2 regions of the Vibrio sp. 2134-1 genome follow, and region 2 is predicted to be linked to the other one. Evidence: riboswitches for the same ligand, from Rfam matches in the RefSeq annotation. Region 2 holds a riboswitch; the other holds the start of a gene.
The links. A riboswitch is a leader RNA that binds a small molecule or an ion and turns the genes downstream of it on or off. The one in region 2 is predicted to bind cyclic di-GMP.

Region 1: another riboswitch for cyclic di-GMP. It lies ahead of R7R78_RS13585 (TfoX/Sxy family DNA transformation protein); the one in region 2 lies ahead of gbpA (N-acetylglucosamine-binding protein GbpA).

What each region holds. Positions count from the first base shown of each region.
Region 1 covers NZ_JAWOUS010000011.1:46,343-56,238, reverse strand. Annotated here, with positions in the region: gene mukB (chromosome partition protein MukB) at 1-343, opposite strand, end outside; gene mukE (chromosome partition protein MukE) at 346-1,071, opposite strand; gene mukF (chromosome partition protein MukF) at 1,052-2,389, opposite strand; gene cmoM (tRNA uridine 5-oxyacetic acid(34) methyltransferase CmoM) at 2,392-3,183, opposite strand; gene elyC (envelope biogenesis factor ElyC) at 3,298-4,083, shown strand; gene torR (two-component system response regulator TorR) at 4,156-4,866, opposite strand; gene torD (molecular chaperone TorD) at 5,133-5,780, shown strand; gene purR (HTH-type transcriptional repressor PurR) at 6,248-7,252, shown strand; cyclic di-GMP riboswitch class I at 7,540-7,629, shown strand; gene R7R78_RS13585 (TfoX/Sxy family DNA transformation protein) at 7,746-8,336, shown strand; gene R7R78_RS13580 (TVP38/TMEM64 family protein) at 8,451-9,137, shown strand; gene R7R78_RS13575 (DUF2007 domain-containing protein) at 9,158-9,478, shown strand; gene R7R78_RS13570 (alpha/beta fold hydrolase) at 9,510-9,896, opposite strand, start outside.
Region 2 covers NZ_JAWOUS010000010.1:78,444-88,339, reverse strand. Annotated here, with positions in the region: gene R7R78_RS13085 (patatin family protein) at 1-444, shown strand, start outside; gene gbpA (N-acetylglucosamine-binding protein GbpA) at 497-1,960, opposite strand; cyclic di-GMP riboswitch class I at 2,059-2,159, opposite strand; gene R7R78_RS13075 (fasciclin domain-containing protein) at 2,432-2,932, opposite strand; gene R7R78_RS13070 (cryptochrome/deoxyribodipyrimidine photo-lyase family protein) at 3,013-4,494, opposite strand; gene R7R78_RS13065 (DUF6482 family protein) at 4,603-4,908, shown strand; gene R7R78_RS13060 (rhodanese-related sulfurtransferase) at 4,977-5,957, opposite strand; gene R7R78_RS13055 (alpha/beta fold hydrolase) at 6,413-7,708, opposite strand; gene R7R78_RS13050 (D-alanyl-D-alanine carboxypeptidase family protein) at 7,919-9,076, shown strand; gene R7R78_RS13045 (alpha-amylase family glycosyl hydrolase) at 9,161-9,896, opposite strand, start outside.

The sequences.
Region 1 (9,896 bases), on a different contig from region 2:
TCTTATCACGACCCGCAACTTGCTGCAGTTTTACTGCAAACAACAGGCGTTGGTTACGTGAGTTCACCACGTCTAGCGCCGCATAACATGCGCCCGGCTGTAGCTTACCGTACAAACCTTTGTCGCGAGACGATTGGCTGCTGCCTGCTTCTGTCGTGTTACGGAAGTGCAGCAGCGTTTGGTCAGGAATCAATGCGGTGATGAACGCCGCCATTGTGGTTGATTTACCTGCACCGTTACCACCTGATAGCGTGGTGACCAGACCATCGATGTCAAACGTACGGGCAAAGAAGCCGTTCCAGTTGACCATGGTCAGCGATTGGTATTTACCGCGTTCAATCATGCTCATGCTTCACCCTCTTCTGTTGTTTCTTCTTGGGCTTGATCGTCTTGATCTTCTTCAGACAATAAGCTGCCTTGGCTTGGCTCTTTGGTGTGCACTACTGCTTCACCATCACGGATCAGACGCAGCTGCGCTTCACGCATGTCATCGCCAATACGTACATCGGCACCAAAGCGGAATACCGCTTCACTGATGCTGAATTTACCGGTTTCACCGATGTTGATGATCATGCCTAGGCGACGCAGACGACGAAGTGACGTACGTACTTTTTCAAACAGCTTTTCTTTATCGAGGTCAGAACCAGTCGCACGGTTCGTCACTAGCTTCATCAGCTTGTTTTCATCTGCTAGAGCAAGCAGTTCGTCGTACAGCTCTTGGTTAGTGAAGATGCCTTCGTGCGCAAGACGCTCTGGGCTTAGATAAAGGAAACACAGTACCTTACCCACCAGCATATCCAGTTCAGAAAGAACACTACGGCCAATCAGAGACGTTGAACGAGGACGAAGATAGAAGAAACCTTCTGGCGCTTTCACCAATTCGGTGTTGTAGCGTTGGTAGAAAGAAGAAAGCTCAAGTTCGAAATCCGACAGCAACGCGTGGTTGTCTAGATCTTCACTTGAGATATGACGCCCTGCTCGAAGCATGCTGTCTAGCGCTGGGAACAGAGGGTTAGAAATTGCTTTTGCCAGATTCTCTGACATGTATTCATTAGTATCGGTCGATGACATTCGCTTGTACCTTTGCCCCAAATTCGTTGATTGCTTTCCAGTCTGGTTGAATCGCTTGGTAATCCGATTCTGAATACCCTAGACGTACAGCTTGATCGACGATAATGCGAGCTAAATCAAAATGATGAGTGTAAGGGTGCTGTGCAAGGTAATCTCGCAGTACCACACTCAAATCGATTGGTGTGCCTTGATCTTTATGCGCTTTTAGCATGTCACCAATTCGTTCAGACAGCTCATCATTGACTTGTTGAAACTCTTCGTATTCTACTTCCATCGGAACTTGACCCGTGACCTCGTCATCACGCAGTACTAGGGCCTCATCACGAAGGTCAGAAAGCCTCTCCGCATCTGCATAAGTCAGATACCAAGGCGCATCGAAGTAATCTTTGACGGATTGACGCAGACGCGAGCTAAACGCACGGTTCTTATCCATATCGATTGCAGTACGAATAAACTTGTGCACGTGTCGGTCATAACCAATCCAAAGGTCGATCGCTTGCTGGCCCCAGCTTGTGATTCGGTCCAGCTTCATTTGCAGACCAAACAAGGCTTCTTCGATAAACTCCAGCTCAGGGTCACCGTAAACAATTTCTTGAATATCGAGGATCTGAGTTTGCAGTTCATCACTGGCGGCTTGCAGCGTATCTTGAAGTTCACGCAACGTGCTTGATGTTTCTGACAGAAGTGCTTCACAGTTGTTGATCGCTTCGCGCCAGTCCTTGTTAAGCAGGTCAGCAATCTGTTGTTTCACTGACTGTTGCTGCTCATCCATAACACGTTGGTTGAGGTCAATTTGATCGAAAATTTCGCCTACAGAATATTTTAAAACACCGTATACGTTTTTCTTCCAGTGACCCGGTGTGCCACCTTTTTGTGCTGCCTCAATCGCTTTCGCCATTTCATCCGCTACCATGGATAGCTGGATAGATAGACGCAGTTTTGAGAACTCACGATGACGCACGTAGTAGTCGGTTATTCCTATCGCTAATGGCGACAAGCGGTAAATGCTCGCTCCGTCAGTAATCTCACTGACAAAACGGCTCATAAGACGCTGCTTAACCATCTCGTTGATCGCATTGTTCGCACGAAAAGCGGAGGCTTCGCCGGTCTCATCAAATAGTCGAGTGACGATGGCAAATGCATCATGCAGTTCACCTTCACCCAGTTCTTCATCGAACCTTTCATTACTCAGTACGGCAATGGCTATCAAAAATGCCAATCGCTCTGTGGTCAGGTTCAACGAGAAATCGTGCTGCTTAACCCAGCCAACCAGCTCATCGATTGGTTGCTCTGCAGCATTGAGAGTCATCTCACTCATTGTTATTCCTGTTTATCGTTCTTTTTAGCCCACACATGAATGTAGCGGCCTAATGAGAGGTATGGCTCTTGTCGACAAAGTTGTTTTTCTAGCGCCAACACATCTTCAAACTCGTAATCACCCATGTATTCCATATTGCCTATGTAATCACTAAATGAGCGAATACCAGATTTGCCACAAATATTAAAACCTGAATTTTCTATCCACTGGTAGACTTCTTCAGGTTTTAAGCCTTTTTGCGGCTGTAGTTTAAATCTTTTTCGGTGAGGCATGCCGTCTAATATATGAGGAATGTTGCCACAAACCACGTTTTTATAGACTAAACCGTGGTGGTTGTAGAACATGACTGATGCGATGCCTCCCGGTTTTACTTGTTCTAGAACTGTTTCAAGTGCGGCCTTAGGATCAACCAGCCACTCCATCACAGCGTGGAACATAGCCAGATCGACCCGTCCATCCATATGTTCACCGATGGATTGGACAGGCGAATGAATCAGGCGATACTGCTCAAGCAAACCGTTTTTTTCAATATCCTGCTTAGCCAACTGCAGCATTTCCGAAGATAGATCACATAAAGCGATTCGATGTCCGAGCTTAGCAAGCTTTTGCGACATTTGTGCCAAACCACCACCAGCGTCTAACACTTCTAGGGGTTGCTGGTCAGCATCTAATTCACTTAGAATCTGTAGAAAATCTTCCCACACAATGATTTGGCGGATCTCCCCTTTATCGGAGCCGTAAATATTTTTTGCAAATTTGTGGGCGATATCGTCGAAATTGCGGTCTTCTGTCACTTCTGCTGAGTTATCATAACGGATTGTGCCGCTATTCTGGCACAAGGAAAGCAGGAATAAAGAGGGATACCCTCATTTTTATTATCAATTGATGTTTTTTCGGACTATTTATGTATGTTTGAGCTGAAAAAAGTAGTGTCAGCCATGCTTATGCCCCTTCCGGCATTGCTGCTGATAGGCTTGTTGGGTCTTGCTCTCATTAGTTTTACTACAAAACGTAAAACTGGCTGCTTCGTTGTTCTATTCTCTTTTGTTGGCATTTTTCTTGTTGCCTTCCAACCTGTTTCAACCAAGCTTCTTATGCCGTTAGAGCGAGAGCATAAAGCCTTTTTGCCAGTTTCTGGCACCATCGACTACGTGATGGTTTTAGGGAATGGTCATGTTATCGATGACGAAATTCCACCCACCTCGCAGTTAAGCCGTGCAGCATTAATGCGCTTAACTGAGGGCATTCGTATTTTAAGAATGTATCCAGGCGCGAAATTAATCTTATCCGGCTATGCTGGCGGATCTGAAATTAGCCACGCGAGAATGATGGCGAACGTTGCCCTAGCCTTAGGTGTAGCAAAATCCGATATCATTTTATTAGAGGATGCAAAGGATACGTGGGAAGAGGCACGTCAAGCGGCTGCATTCGTTCAGCAAAAGGAGATTGTGTTAGTCACCTCTGCAAGCCACATGAGCCGTGCATTGTATGAGTTCAACGCAGCAGGCATTAAACCAATCCCAGCTCCGACCAACTTCTTAGCTATTAGCGAAATCAGTCAACCTTGGGATAAATACTCACCTAAAGCGCGTTACTTAGAACAAACAGAGCTTTATTGGCATGAGTACTTGGGCAGTATTTGGCAAAGGTTGCGTGATACTGTCGGCCAAACACCAATGGTTGAAGCAAACTAGTATTATCTTGAAGCCACAAAAAAGGAGAGCCGAAGCTCTCCTTTTTCTTTTTACGATTGAGTTATGTTCAAACTAGTCACCAGCAAACATATAGCCCTCGCCGTGTACCGTTACAAAAATCTGTGGGTTCTTAGGATCGAACTCCATTTTTGCGCGCATACGTCGAATAAGAACATCAATGGTGCGGTCATTCGGCGCATCCACTCGATGGCTGATCATGTTCAAAATACGCTCACGACTTAACACCTGGTTAGGGTAAGACGATAATGCCACCAAAAGTTCATACTCTGCTTTAGTTAGTTTTACTGGCTCACCGTTGCGGCTAAGTGCGCGACGTTGAATGTCGAATGTCCACTCCCCAAAGCGCACAATGTGCTCTTCACTGGTTTCATTCGCTTTCGAGCTGCCACTGCGCGCTGCTGAAATACGCCACAGCAAGTTTTTAACGCGAACTAACAGCTCTCTCAGTTCAAAAGGTTTTGTCACATAATCGTCAGCACCCATTTCTAGGCCTACGATTTTATCAATGCTATCCGTGCGTCCTGTTACTAATATGATACCAATATCCGATTGGCTACGTAACTCACGAGTAAGCATCAGGCCGTCTTCACCAGGCAGGTTAATATCCAGCATGATCAGGTCTACATCGCCCGCTTGCAAAACTTCACGCATTTCCGCGCCACTCTCTGCTTCGCTGACTTGGTAGCCCTCATTTTGGAAATATCCCGCAAGCTTACTACGAGTTACAACATCATCTTCTACGACTAATACGTGATAGCTCATTTACACCACTTTTCTGTCTTCTTATTATCCAAGACGTATTCTATTCATAACTAGTAACATTTCTAGTCATAGATACATTAAAACGCAAGATTTAGCGTTTTTATTGATTCAAAACAAGCTTACCCACTGCTATTAATAAACGGTCATTTTTGACCATAAAACATAACAATTATAGTTACTGCTATTCATTTTAATTGATTACACTTAGGGGATATCCCTAATTGACTTTGTGATGCATGACTTGAAGCATCATTCAGGAGCCCAAAATGCAAGAAGTGAAAGCTTTTAATGAAAAACGCGCTGAAATTTACTGGTGGTTTTCGAGCTTGTTCGCAAAAGAACTAACAGAGAAAGAATTGGAAGCCTATCACAGTGTTGAAATTCGCAGTTTTCTCGCAGGCTTAGGTGAAAATGAGTCGCTGAAACCAGCCGTTGATAGCCTAGTTGATGCGCTGAATCGGTTACAAGATCGTGAAGATGCACAACTAGAGCTTGCAGCTGACTTTTGTGAACTGTTTTTGAAGACAGAAAAATACGGCGCTCTTCCTTACGCATCCATGTACATTGGTGAATCAGGTTTACTGAATGACAAGCCAGCTGAGGAAATGGAAAAGTTGATGGCTGAATTTGGCGTTCAAGTAGACGAAAACCTAAAGGAACCTGCGGATCACTTAGCCGTTGAGCTCGACTTTCTCGGGAACATGATTATCCGCTCAAACGAGCTTGAACAAGAAAAACACATGGAAGAAGCCTTCGTTAAACAAAACGACTTTATCCAGCAACAATTGATGTCTTGGTTACCTCAGTTTTCAGACAAATGTAAACAATTCGACGAATTTGGATTTTACTCGAGTGTCGCGAAACTATTAGTTGCATTTTGTAAACTAGACAGCGCCTACCTTCTTGGTGAATAATTGCCGCCTATTTTTAGGGAGCCTGCCTATCGGGCTTCCTGTATGCCGAAAGTGACCAATTGTAAGTAACTTGGGTATAATATTCGTTTGCCTTAACTTAGCGCAAAGACGCTTGGTTATTTAGCAGTCAAAATGTGACTTCAAATACACAAATCTCGTGCTGAAAACATTGCTAGTCAGTCCACATAGGGCTAAAATGTGAGCGCAAACGATTAAATATGATTTATATGTAAACCGCTGAAATATAGCGGTTTTTGTGTTTTCTTAACAGGTTGATGGCAATTTCTCATCAGATAGAAAAAAGATAAAATTCATCGACCGATGCTGCTACGCACCCTTTTGTCGCACTTGGATCAACCGCTGCCGAGACACTTAGCGCCAATTTTATATTGCTAGGTGTGAAACCATTAGAGCATCAGGTACATCCAATACGACATATTTCAGTAGCTCGATACAGGACACCATTTATGGCCACGATAAAAGACGTTGCTCGCTTAGCCGGCGTTTCCACTACGACAGTTTCGCACGTTATCAATAAAACGCGTTTCGTTGCAGAAGCAACGCAAGAAAAAGTAATGAAAGCCGTTGACGAGCTGAATTACGCGCCAAGTGCCGTTGCACGCAGCCTAAAATGCAACTCAACTCGTACGATTGGCATGTTAGTAACTCAATCAACTAACCTATTTTTCTCAGAAGTGATTGATGGCGTTGAGAGCTACTGTTACCGCCAAGGCTATACTCTGATTTTATGTAACACAGGCGGGATTTACGAAAAACAACGCGATTACATTCGTATGCTGGCTGAAAAGCGCGTTGATGGCATCCTAGTGATGTGTTCTGACTTAACCGAAGAACTAAAAGAGATGCTTGACCGTCATGCGGACATTCCTAAAGTGGTCATGGATTGGGGCCCAGAGAGCTCGCAAGCAGACAAAATCATGGATAACTCAGAAGAAGGTGGCTACATTGCGACCAAACATCTGATTGACAATGGTCATACGGATATCGCTTGTCTAAGCGGTCATTTTGAAAAGCTTGCTTGCCAAGAGCGCATTGCAGGTTTCCGTCGCGCAATGAGCGAAGCGAACCTAGCTGTAAATGAAGACTGGATCCTTGAAGGTAACTTTGAATGTGATACGGCCGTATTAGTTGCAGATAAAATTACCGCAATGGACAAGCGCCCGACGGCGGTATTCTGTTTTAACGACACAATGGCTCTCGGCCTAATGAGCCGCTTGCAACAAAACGGGATCAAAATTCCTGAAGATATTTCAGTGATCGGCTACGACAACATCGAGCTTGCAGAATACTTCTCTCCACCGCTAACGACTATCCACCAACCTAAACGTCGTGTTGGTAAAAATGCATTCGAAATTCTACTTGAGCGTATCAAAGATAAAGAACACGAAAAACGAATTTTCGAAATGCAACCTGAGCTTGTAATTCGAAATACTGTGAAAAAAATGAACTAAATTTCACTGTATTTAACACGGTTAAATAAGCGCTCTACAGGGGCGCTTATTTTTTTGGAAAAATTAAGCATTCTCTAATACTTCACACCACTCTAATAACAATTGACTAACGTTAACTCCCTGTTTTATATAAATGTAATATATATTAAGAACTCCTTTTCAAAGGCCAATTTGCACCTTTCCATATGCAAAATAGAGCATTCAATCTATCATTTTTATTGAACCGAAATCACACTTTTAACGCTAAACCGTGATGTTAATTCAATATAAGAAGTATGCTCATTGTGTCACGCACAGGGCAAACCATTCGAAAGAGTGGGACGCAAAGCCTCCGGCCTGAACCATATTACGATATGGAAGGTAGCGGGGTTACCGATGGCAAGTGTGTAAGCAATGACTTTACTCTGTAATGACATTGTTTTTACGCATGTTTGCTACTCTCTCGGACCTGACTTTTGGTGGCGTAATATTAATTACACCGAGATAACAAAACATGGATAAACCGATACTCAAAGACTCTATGAAGCTATTTGAGGCACTTGGTAATATCAAGTCGCGCTCAATGTTTGGTGGCTTCGGACTATTCGCTGATGAAACAATGTTTGCACTAGTGGTAAACAATCAGCTTCATATCAGAGCAGACCAAAAAACTTCATCTGACTTCGAGAAACAAGGGCTAAAGCCTTACGTTTATAAAAAACGTGGCTTTCCAGTCGTTACAAAGTACTACGCTATTTCCAGCGATTTATGGGAATCAAGCGAACGCTTAATCGAAGTAGCGAATCAATCATTGAAAAAGGCAAAGCTTGAGAAAGAACAGCAAGCAAGTACAAAGCCTAACCGTTTGAAAGATTTGCCTAACTTACGACTGGCTACCGAGCGCATGCTAAAAAAAGCCGGCATCGAATCCGTAGAGAAGCTTGAAGAGGAAGGTGCGCTTAACGCCTATAAAGCGATAAGAGATACGCACTCTGCAACCGTCAACATTGAGTTGCTATGGGCACTAGAAGGTGCTATCAACGGCACTCATTGGAGTGTGGTACCTCAAGCTCGCCGAGATGAGTTGATGAACGGCCTCCAATAAAAGTCGGCCTAAAAACTATCTTGTAAAACCGCAGTCTAATCTGCGGTTTTTTTGTGAAATTTTTTCGGTTTTCCTACTGTCTTATTACATATATCCCAAATTGGAATCAAAATTATGAATAAGAAACTGATATTAGGTCTCATCCTACTAGCGGCTATCGTCTTTTTAGGTATTAACTTTGGCCAGTATTTAACCTTAGAGAATGCAAAAGCCCAACAAGAAGCACTAACTACATACATCGATCAGAATTTTGTATTCTCGGCTGCGATTTACTTTTTTACCTACATTGCAATTACCGCTTTTTCTATCCCAGGAGCGGCAGTAGTCACCTTACTTGGTGCAGCCTTATTTGGTTTTTGGACAAGCTTGCTACTGGTTTCTTTCGCTAGCACTATGGGGGCAACACTGGCCTTCTTGAGCAGCCGATACTTATTGCGTGACTGGGTACAAAACAAATTCGGAAATAAACTCAACGCAATTAATCAAGGTGTCGAAAAAGACGGAGCTTTTTATCTATTTTCCTTGCGTCTAATCCCTGTATTCCCTTTCTTTCTAATCAACTTACTGATGGGCTTAACGCCGATGTCTGTAGGTAGATTTTATCTCACTAGCCAAATAGGTATGCTGCCAGGCACAGCCGTATATCTGAATGCAGGTACTCAATTAGCAACAATTGAAAGCCTATCGGGCATTGTTTCACCCGCAGTATTAGCGTCTTTTGCGCTATTGGGACTATTTCCAATCATCACTAAATGGGTTATGGATAAAGTAAGGCCGACACCAAGTCAGCAAAACTCGTAATTGGTGAAGTGGGTATTTTGATGAAAATATTTATCGCTAAAAACCCAGCAGAAGCACACATTGTATGTGAGCTGCTTAAAGTGGAACAAATTTACTGTGAAGTTCGTGGAGAAGGTATTTTCGGCTTAAAAGGAGAACTGCCGTTTGGTGATGATACCGATCCTTATGTGTGGCTTTTTGACACTGCACAAAAGATGAAAGCTGAAGAAATAGTAAAAGCATATCGAAAACAATCCGATAGGCATGAGTATCAAGATTGGCAATGCCCAAAATGTCATGAAATAAACGAAGGGCAATTTGGTGCATGTTGGCAATGTGGATATCAACTAGGAGAGCTATAGCGGCTCTCCTATTCAGTGGATACACTCAGTTTTAAGCACATACAGCTTGCTGTTTAATAAACTCGATGGAGTGTTGATTGAAGTCTTCTGGACGCTCTACATTGCATACATGACCACAATTCGGGATTTCTCGTAGAATGCTGAGCTTATGTGCTGCAACCATTTCTTTGACAGGTTTAATAAACATGTAATCCCTGTCGCCCATTAAGTAGAGAGTCGGAATGGGTAACTCTCGATCTTTAAAATATTTCATTAACGGATTTACATCAGCAGCAAGAATAAACCAACGTTTAAATTCTTTTTGGCAAAGCTTCTTGGCTTCGCGAATAAAAAGGTGGCGAGATTCTCGTTGGCTTCTTTGAGGCATAACAATATAAGCGAACAGTTTGTAGAGCCACATGTACGGTAGGATATGCTT
Region 2 (9,896 bases):
GCCTACAAGCATACCCCTTGTTTTTCTGGCGGTTGTTATACCGATGGTGGGGTCGCTGACTCTATACCAGTGCGTGAGGCTTATCGTCGAGGGGCTCGCGATATAACCGTAGTACTCTCTCACCCGCTGAATTATGCCAAAAAGCCAGTTAAGACCACATGGCTGATGAAGAAACTGTTTGCGGAGCACCCCAAAATGGCGGATGCGATGTTAAGACGTGCAGATAACTATAATCAATCATTAGAGTTTATTCGTAACCCTCCACCAGGAACACATGTTAGGGTAATTGCCCCACCAGATAATTTTCATGTTCAGCGCTTATCAATGCGACAATCCGTTTTACTAGAAGGGTATGAAATGGGGCTGATTGAGGGGCGAGCGCATCTCACTAGTTTATCTGGTGTTCATGGTTTAGACCGGGAAAATTGTCATTTTTGCGTTTGATTATAAAAGAGCCTCATAGTGAGGCTCTTTTGCGTAACGTTCAAAGGGTGATTTAGTTGACTTTATCCCAAGCCATCTCCCAGTGTGAACCTATTCCAGGCTCGTAATGGTTTGCGCTTTCTTTCCACTGCATACAGTAACCAGAGTATGGGAAAGGTTTACATTGATAAATGCCCCCGTCGCTGGCAAGCACTTTTGTGCCCGCCGTGTAGCTAGATAGTCCTTCAGGGAAGACAAAATCGTACTCACCAGATGGTGGTGGCGTTACTGGATCTTCTTTTAAGTGAAAGTCGAGCGTTTGCTGATCCACCAAGTTGCCATCTTTATCCTTAATACGTGTTACGAGCATATGGTGACCCGGCTCCGATTTACTTAAAGCGAGCGATATCGCTTCTACCGAGCCGTCTTTCATTTCGTTTGCCCAACTTGCAAGTGGTTCGCGATGGTGATTGTAAACGGTGAGTTCTGCATTTAAATCGCCTTCAGCAGTTAGTGTCAGATCCAACGTTGTCGGTGTTGACTCAATGATATATTCGTCTGCTAAGCCATCTACTGTGAGTGAGTATTCTGGAACAGGAGTTTCAATGTTATAGCCGATCTCTACTCGCTCAAGGCCGCTATTTGCTTGCAGATACACCGGATTAGTACCATAAACAGGAGTGAATTTATCCTCTGCATACTGCCCGGCTTGCAGTTTTGCTTGTTCTTGGTTTAGCTTAGTCGCGAGTGCGTAAGACCAGTTTTTCGCTTGGCCCATTGCTGCATCGGTAATTTCTAGTTTAGTTCTATACGCTATGTTTTCACCTGCTTGATCAAATACGCGCGTATAAACCGAATCCCCAATATTTAAATCCATTGTAGGAATAATTTGACCGCCTTGCTTCCAATCTGGAATAACGGGACTGTCACCATCAAATTTCACATCGATCACGTTATAAAATGAGGCTGCAGTGTCGCCAACATCCCATACTGCCAGAATGACATGGTATCCCTCGCGAGTAGGCACATTACATTGATGGCTTACCTGTTTCGGGGGTTGAACCATATTGCCGTTGACGACACAGAAAGGAGTTAGATCAAAAGAGTCTCGTGATAGTGAAGCGTTTGGGTTCCAATCAGGCTTGGTGATGTAATATTTCCAGTCGCGCGTCACGTGGTTAGCGGTAAATGTCCATTCAAAAGTTTGTGTACCTGCTTGAATAGTGCGTTTTACCCAACGGTCGGCAGTTTGCTCATCAAGGGCAGCTGCTAAAGCGGTTTCGGCACTCGCTATTTTACCATCGCGAGGCCCTGTTTCGGGAAAGCCATCAGGGCCTTCAACGCTTTGCGGTTCATATTGAATCGCACCGCAGTTATTATTTTTTTCGTTAGTATCTGGCGTTGGATACTTACATAGTGCCGAGCGACTTGCAGCGACACCACCATTGGTTTCTGATACATAACCGTGAGCCGCAGCACCTGAGCTAATGCTTGCAAGTGCTAACGCGAGTACGGATTTGGTTGGAAATGATTTCATCACATGTCCTCTGTTATGGCTGACAAACTAGTGTCACACCCCGGCGCATGCTGAGCATAAAGCAACGCTACAGAAATTGGACTTCTGTAACACTGCGTCATGGTAACCCCGCTATCATGAGCATTCTTTTAGATTTTTAAATGCAGACAGACCGGAAGCTTTGCGTCCCACCCTTTCGAATGGTTTGCCGAAATGTGATTGAGCAGCCAAAATTTAGCTTAAGAATTTACATGTGGAAAAGTAAACGTCACTGACATGGAATCCTGTTCTCAAATTGAAAGATAACGATATCTTAACCTCGTCAATATTGTGCAGTGTCGTCTTGCAAGGTATTGATTTTAATTTTGTTTTTATCTTTTTTATAGTCATGGTGAATGGGTGGAGGTTTGTTGGGGATAAGTGGAGAGGAATCGTGCTAAGGGTGGAAGAAGTTCTGTCTAAAGGGCGGAGTGTACCGCCCTTTGAATGGTGTTATTTCGGCATGATGACAGTATCAATCACGTGAATGACACCGTTTTTAGCTTTCACATCGGTTGCAATGACATTTGCATCGTTAACCATGACTTTATCGCCCATGGTTTTAATCATGACATCTTGCCCCTGAACCGTAGTCGCTTTGTCTAGCTTAACAACATCGGCAGCCATCACTTTCCCTGGGACGACGTGATAAGTCAAAACAGATACTAACTTGTCTTTGTTTTCCGGCATTAAGAGCATGTCGACTGTGCCGTCTGGCAGTTTTGCAAAAGCGTCATCCGTTGGTGCAAAAACAGTAAATGGGCCTTCCCCTTTGAGAGTGTCAACCAGGCCCGCTGCTTTCACCGCAGCAACAAGCGTATTGAAAGAGCCATTTTCAGCGGCAACGTCGACAATATCGGCTTTCATCATGCCATGCTCATGAGCCTTGACGGGCAGCATAAAAGATAACGTCGCCATCAGTGTCGCCGCGATAACTAAGATACGTTTGAACATAATGTGTTCCTTACTAGTTGAGGGTACAACGGGTTCCCTGGAGTGTGTTGGCATTTGTACGCATTGTGATTGAGAGATGATCATCGCGTCCTACTTTCTTTTGAGGGTCTAACATGTCGCGCAAGAATTCGTCTGCCTTCTTGTTTCACATCGGCTCGTTTCCGCCACGTCCATAAGCGCTCTCTTGCTGCCTTAGCTGCGTTGTCTGGTGTGATAATAGGTGCAAGGTAACGGCTATCTGGCTGCAACTGATACATGACAACTTCCATCTGGGTCATTGTCCAAGGCTCGAATAAAAGAGGGGGAGGAACCATTTGCAATTCAGGTACCCACTTGTAGATGAACGTGCCGTCAGGATCATGTTCTTGGGCTTGCTTGATCGGATTATAAATACGGATTGTGTTAGTCCCGGTTACTCCTGCTTGCATTTGGAATTGTGGGTAATGAATTCCGGGCTCAAAGTCGAGAAACAGTTGCGCTAAATGCGTTACACCTACTCGCCAATTCATGTTCATGTGGTGAGTAAGAAAGCTAACCAGCATGGCACGCATGCGAAAGTTAATGTAACCAGTGTGGTGCAAACAGCGCATGCAGGCATCAATCAAAGGTACGCCAGTATGCCCGGATTTCCATGCTGCTAACTTTTCTTCATCGAAAGTACTACTTTGTTTAATCAATGGTTCGTAAGCCCGATTAACGCAGTAAAACTCCATGTCGTATTCCGATTCGAATTTTTGGATGAAGTGACAGTGCCAATGAAGCCGTGAAGACAATGCAATTAAGCTGCGACGAAACCCAGCGACTTGCCAGTGTTTCAAAAGGTATTGATAAACTTCACGCAAGGATATGTTACCCCAAGCGAGATACGGAGAAAGTCGAGTACAGGCTGTGCGTGAGGCTGTGGGACTAGAAATGCTTCGATAGTAATCACGACCTCGACGATGAAAAAAGTCCTCTAGTGTTTTCCAAGCGAGCCGGCTTCCTCCCGTTTGCATTCCTTTGCATTTTGATAGCCAGGATGATGGTGGCGAAAACGAACAGCCGAGAGCTTCTGCATCCAATGAATGCAATAAGTCGGTTTGGAGCTCAATAGGGCTTATTGAGGCTCTCATGACAGAGTCCCAATGTTTGTCCCAACCTTGCCGGTTTTTTGCACCTCTGATAACAGCACCGTGTTCGAACTCAAACCAGTCGATGTTCTGCTTATACAGCCAAGCGGCAACTTGTTTGTCGCGCTCAAAGGTGCAGTTGAGTCCTATTTCTTGGTGAGAAAAAACAGCGTTGATTTGATATTGCGCTTGAATTGATTGGAAACATGCTAAGGCATCGTCAAACAGCACCGTGATTCGATGCCCATATGCTTTGAGCGTCTCATCCATGTCTTGCAGTGACTGCCAAACAAATCGCCAGTGGCGCTCAGAATAGTGTGGGTTGTTCAATAGCAATGGTTCAACAATATACAAAAGCACAGTTGGGTGCTTTGTTGATAATGCTTGAGTTAGTGGTTGATGGTCAGTCAGCCTTAAATCTCGTTTTAACCACACGACATTGATTGTTTGCATCGGAATCCTCTTTGTTTCCGATGTTGTACGCAAGTAAACCGAAGAAATCTCATCCAATGATCGGTTTTATTCTACAAAACGTAGAGGTAACTTTCAGGGAGGTGACACATGGCAATACCATTGAGTAAGTTACAAAAATACTTCTATGTAGACAAATTGGTCATTCATTCGCTTGATCTCGCATTGTACCAGGCATCTGTCGTGATTGATGGAGAAGCGCAATTTATCACTGATGACAACGGTATCTTTTTGAGGGCTCATTCCCTGATCGAGATGCAAAAGAAGTGCAGGAATATCAAAGCAAATAAGCAGGTTTTAGTACATCAAAGTGCTTATGATGAAATGGTGGGGCTACCCGAAGGCAAAAGAAACAATCAACTAGAGGTATTGGTGAGGGATACAAAATTGTACTGAAAGAGTATTGGTGCGCAGTAAAAGCGAGCCACCTTACGGCAGCTCGCTAAATATAAGGAGAGTTGGGCTTAGTCTTGTTTACGCTGCGCTTCTTTTTGCGCGTACTTAGCGGCACGTCGGGCTTCTCTTTGCTTGGCACTTTCACCACCAACATGCTGCTCGCCTCGCTGCTCTGCAAGAACAACTTGTTTTTCACGCTCGCGGAATCGAGCAATTTGTTCTTCTGAGTGTGTGCCGTGACATTTTGGACAGCTCACGCCTTGCTCGAACAATTCTGACTGTTTGTCTTCTTCAGTGATCGGTAGACGACAAGCGTTACATAAATCGTAATCTGCTTTTTCTAGCTGGTGGTTCACTGCAACACGACCGTCAAATACGTAACAATCGCCTTCCCACATGCTCTCTTCTTGAGGAACTTCTTCAAGATATTTAAGAATGCCGCCTTCTAGGTGGTAGACCTCATCAAAGCCCTGTTCTTTCATGTAAGCCGTTGATTTTTCGCAGCGGATACCACCGGTACAGAACATCGCAACTTTCTTGTGTTTTGCCGGGTCCATGTTTTCTTTTACATAGTCTGGGAATTCACGAAAGGTTTCAGTATTTGGGTTTACAGCGCCTTTGAATGTCCCGATCTCGATTTCGTAATCATTACGTGTATCGACAACAAACACTTCAGGATCAGCAATAAGATCGTTCCACTCTTGAGGTTTCACGTAAGTACCCACTACGTGGCGAGGGTCTATACCTTCAACACCTAATGTTACGATCTCTTTTTTCAGTTTCACTTTGGTGCGATTGAATGGCTGGGTCTCAGAATACGACTCTTTGTATACGGTGCCAGTCAAACGAGGTTCGTTGTTTAGCCACTCCAGTAGCGTATCAATACCTGCACGATCAGATGCAACAGTACCGTTGATACCTTCACTTGCCAGTAGTAATGTTCCGCGAATATGGTGTTTTTCCATCAACGCAAGTAATGGCTCGCGTAGCTCTTGATAGTTATTCAGCTCAACAAACTTGTACAGCGCACAAACTACATACTGACTCATGAGGTTTCCTTTAAAAATACAGGTGGTCAACGACCTTAAAATTTTAGCGGCACGAAGTATACCTGACTAAACTAGTCGGAAATACGGACAAATTATACGGATATTATGAGTAGGCGGGGCCTGGCGGTCTTTGATAGGGGGAGCATGTCCGCAGGTGAAGCCGCTATGTGTTCAAATTATAAGCATTAATTATAGTGGGTTAGGTAGGTTGGAGCCGATACTTTTGGTTTAAATTTATGCTGTTTTGGGCCCTTCAAAAAAGTTAGGCGCAAGAAGCACCAAGTAATCACCGGAGTCATTGACAAGGAAAGGACATGTCGCAGTTTTATACATGAGGTGGTGAGGGATAAAGGTTTAGGGACAAAGAGTGAATGACTGATCGCCATTGTTCATAAACCGCTATAAACGCCTTTTCATCAAATACTAAAAAGGCGTATTTCTAACGTCTGTCCTGCTTATTTCAACGCAGCTGCGGTCTGTTTACCCATGGCAATGAGCCTGTCGAGAATGCGTTCACCGTCGGCACGCAAACCGTTGTGCTCGTACTCGTTGGTGATCCACGCTTTTGAATTTGGGATTAACGCGAGCGTCTCTCGGCTGATATCCATTTCAACAAACATATCATCGGCGTAAACGGCGCAACTGACAGGCACTTTATTTTGAGCCAGTTGAGTTTGATCGTACAGCGCAGCCCAATCGTCTTTCGCGGCCAATATTTCTGCGGCGTCTTTTAGTGGTTTGAGGTTGACGTATTGGTCGAACATCCACGGGAAGACCATTTCCCCCGTAAAGTAAAATGGCTGGCCAGGTTCATAATTAAACTCTGTTCGGGTTTGGCGAACACGGTGCGCACTCCAATTCGACGCAAAGCCTTGGCAGTAAATCGATTCATGCAAAATGGCGTAGATCGGGTTGGTTTGGAAGTTTTGCTGCGCCAACATATCGTTCAAGAACTCATAGCGAAGTTGTGGTTTGCTGTTCACTTCAATCAACGCACTTTCTAGCCAATAGTAAGTCGGCAAGAAAGTATCACTCACACCAAAGTTGATGCCGATTTGTTGAAATTGCTCCACCGTGAAGCGTTGACCATTTGGTAGGTACTCTTCATTTTCCAGCAAGTGATTCGCAATGTTTTGGCAAAGTTGTTGCGCACTTGGAAATTGTTGGAAGAACGCTTGGTTTTTCTCCATGGTGCGTTTGAAGGTGGCTTCATACACATCGTCGGCATGACGCGAGACTGATGGCACGCCACCTGTGATGTAGCTTTGTAGCAAGCTGTCTGGGAACAAAGACAAATAGGTGAGGGAGCAAAACCCCCCAAAGCTTTGACCTAAGATCGCCCATTTTTCGACGCCAAATTGCTCACGAATGTATTCCGCGTCGCGCACGATGTTATCCGCTCGGAAGTGGCTCAAGTAGTCTGCTTGTTTTTCTGGCGTGAGGTGAGCAAGCGTCTGGTGATTAATTACGCTGCTGTTGCCCGTACCGCGCTGGTCGAGAAGCAAAACTCGGTACTCTTGCAGGGCGCGTTTTACCCAGCCATTATTGCCGTTTTGACGTGGAGAGGGAAAGCCAGGCCCGCCCTGAAAGTAAACCAACCAAGGTTTGGTCGATTCTTCATCGCCAACTAGGCAAACCGCACGGGCGAAGACTTCAATGGTGCCTTTGCTCGCGTCTTGGTAATCCAGAGGAACGGTAAAACCGTGGGGAGTGTAATGCAATCCTGCGTCGATAAATGATTGAGCGTTCATTGTTATCTTTATTTCCTTATTGAGGGGTAGCGCTACTTTACTGCGAATGGCGCGAAGAACCAACGCTATTTCCCAATTGCCTCTTCAGTTCTATACCTTGGTCAAATCAATGTAAGTTCAAGAAAATGAAACGATTAGCGACTGGTGCAACTGGTTGAGTGAGCTATGCTCAATAGAGTTGCGACAAAGTAAGAGCATGGAGGAAGTCGGATGAAAGTGTCACTGGCTCGATGGACAATTGTGACTTGTTTAATAAGCGTACCTACTTTTGCCGTTGTTACGCCCAACCCACCTCAGTTACAGGCAAAAGGCTACGTATTAATGGACTTTCAATCCGGTGCCATTATTGCCGAGCATAACGGGCGAGCAGGCCTTGCTCCGGCGAGTTTAACCAAGTTGATGACCGCTTATGTAGTTGGACAAGAAATCAAAGCGGGGCGTTTGAAATGGGATGATGTTGTCACCGTGAGCGAAAACGCGTGGTCGGCCAAGTTTCCCGGTTCTTCTAAAATGTTCATCAAACCGAAAGATGAAATTAGTGTTGCGAACTTAATGCGCGGCGTGATCATCCAATCAGGAAATGACGCGTGCGTTGCACTGGCTGAGCACGTTGCAGGCAGTGAACGCGGCTTTGTTGCCTTGATGAATGGTTGGGCGGAGAAATTAGGACTGCAAGACACCTATTTTGTAAACTCCCATGGTCTTGATAGTGATGGCATCCAAACCTCACCAACCGATATGGCAAAACTCATGCAGTCGATCATCAGCGATGTTCCTGATGTGTACGCGCTATACAGTGAGAAAGTCTTCAAGTGGAACGACATTACGCAGTACAACCGCAATAAGTTGTTGTGGGACAATTCCATTGATGTCGACGGGGGAAAAACCGGCTACACCAGCAATGCAGGATACAGCTTGGTGAGCTCGGCCAAAGAAGGAAGAATGCGCCTTATCTCGGTGGTGATGGGTACGCCAAGTAAACAGGCTCGGATCAGCCAATCGAAGAATCTACTCAGCTATGGTTTTCGTTTTTATGACACCAAGCAAGTTGCTAAGCAGGGCCAAGTTGAGTCTAAAGTTCGCGTTTGGAAGGGTAATGTCAATCAAGTTGAGGCGATCTTCGCTAAAGATGCCTATCTCACTCTGCCTCGTTCAATGACGGCTGGGCTTGATAAGAGTGTGGTGTTAAATGAACCGTTGATTGCGCCGATCGCGCAAGGAGATGAGATTGGTAAGGTCGTTTGGAAAAGCGATGACAGTACCGTGGCGAGTTATCCCTTGGTCAGCAGCCAAGCGGTAGAAGAGGGCTCGTGGTTTGGTCAGCTTTGGGACAGTCTGGTGCTGTGGGTGAAATCGTTCTTTAACTAGAATAAAAACGAGCAGAAGTGTCTTTCTGCATTCTTTTGTTGATGGCCGCCCAGCTAAACGTTGGGCGGTGTCTTTTTTAACGGTTTATTCCGACAAGGTGATGATTGGTAAATCGTCCCAAATCTTACTTTCATCCGATGCGCCACCGGAGAAGTTCCAAGGGCCTTTGTCTTGCTCTAGCGGACGGTAAGTTGCCGAAAGGCCGTCTAAGTCCCAAGTCGTGACATAGAAGCGGATACCATCGAGCGAATCTGGGCGGCCTAGTGCATCGCTAGCAAAGTCCATCGAAATGGTGTTGTTGGCTTTGTCTACTGTCACTGTTGGTGCTGGCGTTACGGCTTCTCCCCATGTCGTCGCATTTGCTCCTTTGGTGTTGTAAATCGAGCTTTGCCAGCCAAAAACAACCGCATTGCGACTCCAGGTTCCGCTTGGCATAGAAGCGTTGATCTTCGGTAGCTCAGACAAGTTGGTTGCGGCTTCTTCCGGTAAATCAATAAAGATGGTGAAACCTACGTGGTCGAAGCCGTTTGGTGGCAACCAAGTGTCGGTGATTTTGTCCATAGTGAAGGTCAAGCGTACGTTACTGCCAACGGTAAACACTTCTGCTTTGTTGATTGCGAGTTGGCTGCTGTCTTTGTCGAATGTTGGATCCGTTGGTAGCGAGTAGTTACCGTTAGGACCGCCCATGCCGTCTTGTGCATCGCCTGCATCATCAATGGTGTCATCCGGCGTGTTTGACCAGCTTAGTTTCGAGACAAAATTCACGTCCTCGATGCCTGCTTTTTTCTCGGTGGAATAAATCGCGAAGCGGTGCTGTTGT